DNA from 4 places in the Pseudomonas sp. TE3644 genome. Region 2 is predicted to be linked to each of the others. Evidence: riboswitches for the same ligand, from Rfam matches in the RefSeq annotation. Region 2 holds a riboswitch; each other region holds the start of a gene.
The links. Region 2 has a riboswitch for cobalamin ahead of ACZ9GA_RS12975 (HoxN/HupN/NixA family nickel/cobalt transporter). Riboswitches for the same ligand answer to the same signal wherever they lie in the genome.
Positions count from the first base shown of each region.

Region 1 (2,194 bases), 1.4 Mb from region 2:
ACGCCCTGGATCAGCAGGCGCATCGGCTTGCCGGGGATGGCGGCAAAGCCCTTGACCCGCAGGATGCCGTGCTTGACCACCAGGGTGGTCAGGGCGTCCAGCAGTTGCGCTTCGGGGGCCTCAGGCAGTTCGATGGAGATCGAGTCGAAGGCATCGTGGTCGTGGTCGTCGTGATCATCGTCGTCATGGTGATGATCGTGGTGGGTCAGGCGGCCGTCGATGTGCTCTTCGGACTCGGCGCCCAGGCCCAGCAGTACGTCCAGCGGCAGGCGGCCGCTGCTGGCTTCGATCACCTTGACCGCTGGCGGCAGTTCTTCGGCCACTTCGCGGCGCACGGCGGCCAAGGCTTCAGGGTCGATCAGGTCGGCCTTGTTGAGGATGACCAGGTCGGCGCTGGCCAACTGGTCGGCGAACAGCTCGTGCAGTGGCGATTCGTGGTCCAGGTTGGGGTCCAGCTTGCGCTGGGCGTCCACCTGGTCCGGGAAGGCGGCGAAGGTGCCGGCGGCCACGGCCGGGCTGTCGACCACGGTGATCACCGCGTCGACGGTGCAGGCGCTGCGGATTTCCGGCCACTGGAAGGCTTGCACCAACGGTTTGGGCAGGGCCAGGCCGCTGGTTTCGATGAGGATGTGGTCCAGGTCGCCGCGGCGGGCCACCAGCTCGCGCATCACCGGGAAGAATTCTTCCTGCACGGTGCAGCACAGGCAGCCGTTGGCCAATTCGTAGACGCGGCCGGTGGCCTCTTCTTCGGTGCAGCCGATGGTGCATTGTTTGAGGATTTCGCCGTCGATGCCCAGCTCGCCGAACTCGTTGACGATGACCGCGATGCGGCGGCCCTGGGCGTTGTCCAGCATGTGGCGCAGCAAGGTGGTCTTGCCCGAGCCCAGAAAGCCGGTGACGATGGTGACGGGAAGCTTGGCCAGTGTTTTCATCGGATGCCCTTGGCAGGATGGCGGGCATACGGGACGAGAACCGCGGGTGCCGGGCACGCGGGTGCATTCGCCACCGGATCACCCCGCCCGGTTGAAGTGGAAAGTCTGTGTCGAGGCAGGTCTCCTGGCTCGCGGCACTGGCCTGAGGCCGACCCAGGCGCCTTCCCGCGCGCGGCGCAGTGGCATTGCCTGGGTGCATACCGCTTACAGTTGCGGGGGCAGCTGCGGCTTGGACCGCATTCCCATCTTGGCTCCGCGGGGCGGAGAACCTCGAAGGTGCAAGGCTACGCAGTGTGGGGGGGAAGGTCAATCGTGGGGAGTGGGGATTGCGGTAGGGCTTCTGGGTGCCTGGCTTGGGTTTTTATGGCGCCCTGGAGATCGAGCGCCGCCCGCGCGGCGCTTCCCGGGCACGGCCCGGTCCTACAGTTTGTTTCGGCCAGTTTCGTCTGTGAGATCTCCCGGGATCGCCCTGGTGGCACCAATAGAGATCTGCAGTGAACCAACAAGGCGGCCCCGGGAGATATCACTGGCATAATTGGCCCGAAACAAACTGTAGGAGCGGGCTGTGCCCGCGAAGCGCCGCGCGGGCGGCGCTCGATCTCATGAACACCAAAAACCCCAAGCCAGGCACCCCCTAGCCCCCCAAAGGATCGACAATGCCCACCCTCTACGCCGGCCTAGGCTGCCAACGCCACTGCCCCATCACCGAGCTGACCACCCTGCTCGACACCACCCTGGCCCACCACAACCTCACCCGCGCCGACCTGGCAGGGCTGGCCACCATCGACCTCAAAGCCAACGAACCCGCCCTGCTCGAACTGGCCCGCGCCCTGAACCTGCCCCTGACCCTGTTCAGCACCGCGCAACTGGCCCCCTTCGAACCCCACCTCACCCACAAATCCGCCCTGGCCTTCACCCACACCGGCTGCCACGGCGTGGCCGAAAGCGCCGCGCTGGCACTGGCCGGGCCCGGTAGCCAGCTGCGCGTCAGCCGGCAAAAAAACGCCAAGGCCACGGTGGCATTGGCACAAGCGGGCCCGATTCCCGGATAATCACCGCTTCGCACTTGAATTTCGCTCAAGCAGCATTCGTTTTCTTCAGGATTTGCACATGACCGTCTACTTCATCGGCGCCGGCCCCGGCGACCCGGAACTGATCACCGTCAAGGGTCAGCGCCTGATCCGCCAGTGCCCGGTGATCATCTACGCCGGCTCCCTGGTGCCCGCCGCCGTGCTGGAAGGCCACCAGGCCGAACAGGTGGT
Region 1 is NZ_JBWBQF010000001.1:4,315,865-4,318,058, forward strand. Features, by position in the region: gene cobW (cobalamin biosynthesis protein CobW) at 1-932, opposite strand, end outside; cobalamin riboswitch at 1,030-1,220, opposite strand; gene ACZ9GA_RS18945 (cobalamin biosynthesis protein) at 1,589-1,984, shown strand; gene cobM (precorrin-4 C(11)-methyltransferase) at 2,043-2,194, shown strand, end outside.
Region 1: linked by a shared signal. The riboswitch ahead of cobW (cobalamin biosynthesis protein CobW) and the one ahead of ACZ9GA_RS12975 (HoxN/HupN/NixA family nickel/cobalt transporter) in region 2 are both predicted to bind cobalamin.

Region 2 (2,194 bases):
TTACCAGTATGGTACGGCGACCACCGGCCGCGAGGCTTCTGACCCTTTTCGAGGTGCTCATTGAATTGGCGCATGACCGAGATTTCCAGGTATTGGGGCAGTTGCCGGGAATACGCTCGTCGCTGCCCACGGCTGAAGGAAAAATAGCGCGAGCACTGAACTATATGCACGAGCATTTCAGGGAATCACTGACTATCCCTCAGATGGCTGAAGCTGCCTTCCTGAGTTCATCGGGCTTTCAGCGCATGTTCAAGCGTCACACCAATACCACCCCTCTCGAGTATCTGGTGCGTCTGCGCATTGGCAAAGCATGTGCGCTCCTGGTTTCAACCGAGTTGACCGTCAACGCGATCGCAGGCGAGGTGGGTTATCAAAATCTTTCGCTGTTCAACCGACAGTTTCGAAAACTCAGGCTGGAACCGCCTGGACAATTCAGGAACCGTCACAGACGCTTGACCGGGACCGCTGCAGACTGAATGTACGAACCGGGCACCGGATCCATCGGCATGGCGGCACCCCTGCCTTGGTGGGTTTGAAGGTGATCGACCTTCCGTTCGACACCGCAGCGCGGGCACTGGGCACCGCCGGACGCCCATGAGGTGGGCGGTCCCAATCCGTTCGACGCCGGTGTGGACCCGGTCAGCAGTTCCACCCACAAAACCTTACCGGGGCACCCCAAGCACGGGGTTGGGGCGTCGTGTCGAGGATGCCGCCGCCCTGCAACTGTCCTCGACGGACAGATGCTAGGAGGGCTGCTTGGAAAGGGCTGAGGAACTTCGTTTACGCTGTCGGGGAGGCCTGTCGTCACAGGATGGGGCGGATGACCCATCAATGCGAGGCGGTCGCGCCATATGATCCAAAGCTGCAAGCACCCTCCGCCATGGATGCATGGCTAAGATTTAAGCTCCAGAGGACAGATTTTACTTAATGCGTGAGGCAGGGGAGTAAGCTTCGCACGGTGTTAAAAAGCATTGCCAAGTGAGAAGCCGGTGTAAGTCCGGCGCGGTCGCGCCACTGTTACTGGACAATCCAGAAGTCAGACCTCGCTTGGCGTTCCTCAACCTATAGGGCGCGTTTACCCTGACAGGTATTTTGTGATGATTCGACATCTCGCGCAGGTCTTCTGCGATTCCAACAACCCTGTGCGCACAAAGCTTTGCGGCATTTACGCCGTGCTGATCGCCATCAACGTCGTCGCCTGGCTATGGGCGCTCGCCGCCTTCCATGGCCACCCCGTGCTCCTGGGAACAGCATTGCTGGCCTACGGCTTCGGCTTGCGCCATGCCGTTGATGCGGACCACATCGCGGCCATCGACAACGTGACGCGCAAGCTGATGCAGGAGAAGAAACGGCCGGGCGCCGTGGGTTTCTTCTTTTCCTTGGGGCATTCTTCGGTAGTGGTCCTGGCCTCACTGGGCGTGGCGCTGGCAGCCTCAGTGATGAGGGACCGGTTCGAGAGTTTCAAGGCCGTCGGTGGTGTGATCGGCACTTCGGTGTCGGCGTTATTCCTGCTGGTCATCGCGCTTATGAACCTGCTGATCCTGCGCGCCATCTACAAGGCGTGGCGTAACGTGCGAAAGGGTGGCGTGTATGTCGACGAAGACTTCGACCTGCTGCTTGCCGATCGCGGGCTGCTGGCCCGTATATTCCGCCCGCTATTCCGGCTGATCACCCGCAGCTGGCACATGTACCCCATGGGGTTCCTGTTCGGCCTGGGCTTCGATACCTCCACCGAAATTGCCCTGATGGGAATTTCAGCCAGCCAGGCGTCCCAAGGCCTGTCACCCTGGTCGATCATGGTGTTCCCGCTGCTGTTCAGCGCTGGCATGTCGCTGGTTGATACCCTGGATGGCCACCTCATGCTCGGCGCTTATGGCTGGGCTTACATGAAGCCCATCCGCAAGATCTACTACAACATGACCATTACCTTGGTGTCCGTGGTGGTGGCTGTGGTCATCGGCAGCATTGAGGCCTTGGGGCTGATCGGTGACAAGCTGGCATTAAAGGGTGGACTGTGGGATTTCATTGGTACGCTGAATGACAATTTCGGCATGCTGGGATACCTGATTATCGGTATTTTCATTGTCAGTTGGGCGGTGTCGGTACTGCTGTACCGGCTACGCCGCTTCGACGACCTCGAGGCTGCCCACTAGCGGTGGCCGCCAGTATTTGTTCCATTGGGAACGCCCAGTCA
Region 2 is NZ_JBWBQF010000001.1:2,942,170-2,944,363, reverse strand. Features, by position in the region: gene ACZ9GA_RS12980 (helix-turn-helix domain-containing protein) at 1-476, shown strand, start outside; adenosylcobalamin (AdoCbl) riboswitch at 955-1,092, shown strand; gene ACZ9GA_RS12975 (HoxN/HupN/NixA family nickel/cobalt transporter) at 1,098-2,153, shown strand.

Region 3 (2,194 bases), 2.1 Mb from region 2:
GTGGTTAAGCGTGCCGCCCGGCAGGTCGGTGACCTTGGTGCCCGCCTCGCTGATGCTGGTGGCGCCCGTCTCGTAATGAAAGCGCAGCAGGGCATCGGTGTCGGCCACGTACAGGTCGTTGCCCACCAGGGTCATGCCGAACGGCGAGTTGAGGTTGGCGATAAACACACTGCGGCTGTCTGCCACCCCGTCGCCGTTGGTATCGCGCAGCAGGGTGATGCGGTTCGGGCTGGGCACACCGGCGCCGGCCTTGCCCATGACCTTCTTCATCACCCAGCCCTTGATGCCCTTGCTGTCATCAGGCTTGGGCGGGGCGTTGGTTTCGGCCACCAGCACGTCGCCGTTGGGCAGCACATACAGCCAGCGCGGGTGGTCCAGGCCATCGGCGAAGGCGGCTACCTGAGTGCCCTTGGCTGCCTGCGGTTTTTCCCCGGCTGGCCAGCCGATGGCGTCGGCGATGTTCACCGTGGGGATCAGGGTCTTGTTGGGGGCTGGCAATTGCGGGTGCGGGCCCATGCCGTCGGTGACGTTGAGCTTGGAATGCTCGCCGCAGGCCAGCAGGCTGGCAGAGGCGAGGATGATCAGGGCCAGGCGGGTCTTGTGCATGTTCGTGTGCTCGCTGAAGGCTGGGCTTGTCTGCTGTAGAGGCCCGGGCTGGGCCGGTGGTTCAATGTAGCCGCTGCCTGGCGGCAGTGTGGGAGCGGGTTCTACCCGCGAAAAGGCCCACCCGAACTTCCTGATGCACCGCGGTGTACTTTTCGTGGGCAGAGCCCACTCCCACAAAAATAGTTGCGGCTACGCGATGTGCGGGGGCTGGCCTGCCCCACCTTTAATTGACCTCCCACCCCCAACCCTCTAACCTTCGCGGCGTGTTCCAGGTGCCTGGCAGCCCGTGGGCTGGCCAGGTGAAACAGGGAAGCCGGTGAGGCGCCGCAGGCGTGCGAGCCCGGCGCTGCCCCCGCAACGGTAAATGAGTCAAGGCCGCGCATGGCGCCACTGAGCCTGATTGGGTTCGGGAAGGCGCGTGGCCAGGGTGTGCATGCCCCGCTCATGAGCCCGGAGACCGGCCTGGAACCCCTCTTGGCAAGCCCTGGCGCTTGCCGTCCATTTTGTTCTGTCGCGCGGGTGAGAGCGGCATTGACGAGTCTGTGCTGCGCCCGTTCGGGCCGCGGCTTTTCGTCGATGTCGCCTGTGTGCAGGTGTAGCGGAGAGCTGCGATGAGTGAATCCCAGGAACGTGAAGAACGCCATTTGGCGCGCATGCTGCGCAAAAAGGCAGTGATCGACGAGCGTATCGCCAACTCCCCCAACGAGTGCGGGTTGCTGCTGGTGTTGGGCGGCAACGGCAAGGGCAAAAGCAGTTCGGCCTTCGGCATGCTGGCCCGCGCCATGGGCCACGGCATGCAGTGCGGCGTGGTGCAGTTCATCAAGGGCCGCAATGCCACCGGCGAAGAACTGTTCTTCCGCCGCTTCCCCGAGCAGGTGCGCTACCACGTGATGGGCGAGGGCTTCACCTGGGAAACCCAGGACCGCCAGCGCGACATCGCCGCGGCCGAAGCCGCCTGGGCGGTGTCGCGTGAGTTGCTGCGCGACGAATCCATCGGCCTGGTGGTGCTCGACGAGCTGAACATCGCCCTCAAGCACGGCTACCTCGACCTGGATCAGGTCATGGCCGACCTGCAGGCGCGCCCGCCGATGCAGCACGTGGTAGTCACTGGCCGTGGCGCCAAGGACGAACTGATCGAACTGGCCGACACCGTCACCGAAATGGGCATGGTCAAGCACGCGTTCCAGGCCGGCATCCGTGCCCAGAAGGGCATCGAACTATGACCCAGCCGCGTCACTGCCCGGCGGTGCTGATTGCGGCACCCGCCTCCGGTCAGGGCAAGACCACCGTCACCGCGGCGCTTGCACGCCTGCACCGCAACCAGGGGCGCAAGGTGCGGGTGTTCAAGTGCGGCCCGGACTTTCTCGACCCCATGATTCTGGAACGGGCCAGCGGCGCACCGGTGTACCAGCTGGACCTGTGGATGGTCGGCGCCGAAGAGAGCCGCCGGCTACTGTGGGAAGCAGCGGGGGAGGCTGACCTGATCCTGATCGAGGGCGTGATGGGTCTGTTCGACGGCACCCCGAGCAGCGCCGACCTGGCGCGGCATTTCGGCGTGCCGGTGCTGGGCGTGATCGACGGCACCGCC
Region 3 is NZ_JBWBQF010000001.1:845,668-847,861, forward strand. Features, by position in the region: gene ACZ9GA_RS03805 (PQQ-dependent sugar dehydrogenase) at 1-606, opposite strand, end outside; cobalamin riboswitch at 860-1,086, shown strand; gene cobO (cob(I)yrinic acid a,c-diamide adenosyltransferase) at 1,218-1,829, shown strand; gene ACZ9GA_RS03815 (cobyrinate a,c-diamide synthase) at 1,826-2,194, shown strand, end outside.
Region 3: linked by a shared signal. The riboswitch ahead of cobO (cob(I)yrinic acid a,c-diamide adenosyltransferase) and the one ahead of ACZ9GA_RS12975 (HoxN/HupN/NixA family nickel/cobalt transporter) in region 2 are both predicted to bind cobalamin.

Region 4 (2,194 bases), 910 kb from region 2:
CTGATCCGCGCCGGCGCCATCGGCGGGCTTACCGGGGCGGTGTGCATCTGGATTTACGAAGCACTGGTCTGGGTGGGCGTGCAGCACTTGATGCCGCTTGCCGGTATCCCGCGCAATGCCACGGGGCTGGTGTTCGGCAAGGGCGTGCAGGAAGGGCTGGGTATCTGGGCTTACGCACTGGGCACAGTCATTCACTTCGCGTTCGCCATCGGTTGGGGCGTTCTGTTTGCCGCGGTGTGGCCGTACTTCCGTCGTCGTGGCTATGAAGCGACGTTCATTGCGCTGTTCTACGCCATCATCGCCTGGGTTGCCATGCACGTGGCCATCTCGATCGCCTCGGACAACCATCCGGACTACTTCGACCCCGCGACCATCATTGGTGGGTTCATGTCGCACTTCGTCTTCACTGTGCCCTTGGCGCTGACGGTAAAACGACTACTGGCGCCCTACCCCGGCGCCTAAGCTCAGCCGGTGAAATGTTTTGAAATAATAAAGCCCCCCTTGCAAAGGGCCAATCTGCCTTGCGCACGCCATTAGCGGTTTATCCCAAGCCGTTGATCCCCTACCATCGCGCCGCCGGTTTCCAAATGGGATTAATAGGGAATTCGCGGCGCCGCAGCTGGCGCCAACCGAAACTGCCCCCGCAACTGTAGATGCCGAGCCCGCTCCATTCATGCCACTGGGCCTACCCGGGAAGGCGGGGCCGGGCCATGACGCATCAGTCAGGAGACCTGCCGGCCAACGCAACATCACTGACCGGCGGGGTGTCCGGGAAGGACATCCCCTGCCGTCTGCGCTGGCGCCGCACACGGCCGTGCCGTGCTTTTCCCAAGGCGCGTTGATGTGTTTCCCGGCGGTACACCCTGCCCGTGTACCGTTCAAATGGAGATTGCATCATGCTGCCCCGCCTCGCTTCCCTGCTGGCCCTCGCCAGCCCGTTCGCCTTCGGCGACTCTGCCCAGTCGCAAGCCAACGGTTTCATCGAGGACAGCACCTGGAGCCTGCTCAACCGCACCGTCTACGACAACCGCGAATACCGTCACGGCGCCAGCAATGGCGCGGCCCGCAATGCCTACAAGCCCCGCGCACAGCGCAACGGCTACGCCGAGGAATGGGGCTATGGGCTGATGGGCACGCTGCAATCCGGGTTCACCCAGGGGGTGATCGGTGTGGGGGTAGACGCCCATGCCTACTACGCCCGGCAGCTGGACAGCGGCGGCGGCCGCGCCGGCAAGGCGCGCCTGCTGGCCGTGGACAATGACGGCCACCCCAAGGATGAATTCAGCCGCGGCGGCGCGGCCCTCAAGCTGCGCGTGTCCTCCACGGTGCTGTCCTACGGCGAGCAGCGGGTGAGCACGCCGGTGTTCAGTTCATCCGACAGCCGCCTGCTGCCCGAGACGGCGACGGGACTGTTCCTGAGCAGCCAGGAATTGGAGCAGGTGAAGATCGTCGCCGGTCATTTCACCGAAAGCACCGCGCGCAACGCCAGCAGTCATGACCAGGGCTTTGTGGTCAACTACTCCGGCGCCAGGCAGGGTAATGCGCTTGACCTGGCGGGTGTGGTCTACACGCCAAGCGATACCCTGCGCGCCAGCCTGTTCACCTCGCGCTATGAGGACACCTGGGACCAGCATTACCTGGGCGGGACGGTCACGCAGGTCATCGACAGCAACAGCTCGCTGGCCTGGAACCTCAACCTGTACCGCACCACCGACCAGGGCAAGGCATTGTCGGGGCAGATCGACAACACCACGTGGAGCCTGATGTCCACCTACGCCCACGGGCCCCACAGTGTCAGCCTGGGGTATCAGCAGGTGCACGGCAACACGCCGTTCGACTACGTCACCAGCGGGGCGATTTACCTCACCAACGCGGTGCAGATGTCGGACTTCAACGCGCCCAACGAACGGTCCTGGCAAGCGCGCTATGCCTTGCTGCTGGCGCCGGGCCTGACACTGAGCGCCGCCTACCTGCGCGGCGATCATATCGATGGCAGCCACGTCGATCCTGACGGCGGCTATGCCTACCTGGGCTACGGCGACCACGGCAGGCACTGGGAACGGGACCTGGAGGCACGCTATGTGGTGCAGGACGGCGTGGCCAAGGGCATGCGCGTGTCACTGCAGCACAATGTGCACCGGGGCAACACGGCGCAGGCGGAGCTCGATGGCGATCAGATTCGCCTGGCGGTGGA
Region 4 is NZ_JBWBQF010000001.1:3,857,135-3,859,328, forward strand. Features, by position in the region: gene ACZ9GA_RS16885 (hypothetical protein) at 1-462, shown strand, start outside; cobalamin riboswitch at 561-753, shown strand; gene ACZ9GA_RS16890 (OprD family porin) at 897-2,194, shown strand, end outside.
Region 4: linked by a shared signal. The riboswitch ahead of ACZ9GA_RS16890 (OprD family porin) and the one ahead of ACZ9GA_RS12975 (HoxN/HupN/NixA family nickel/cobalt transporter) in region 2 are both predicted to bind cobalamin.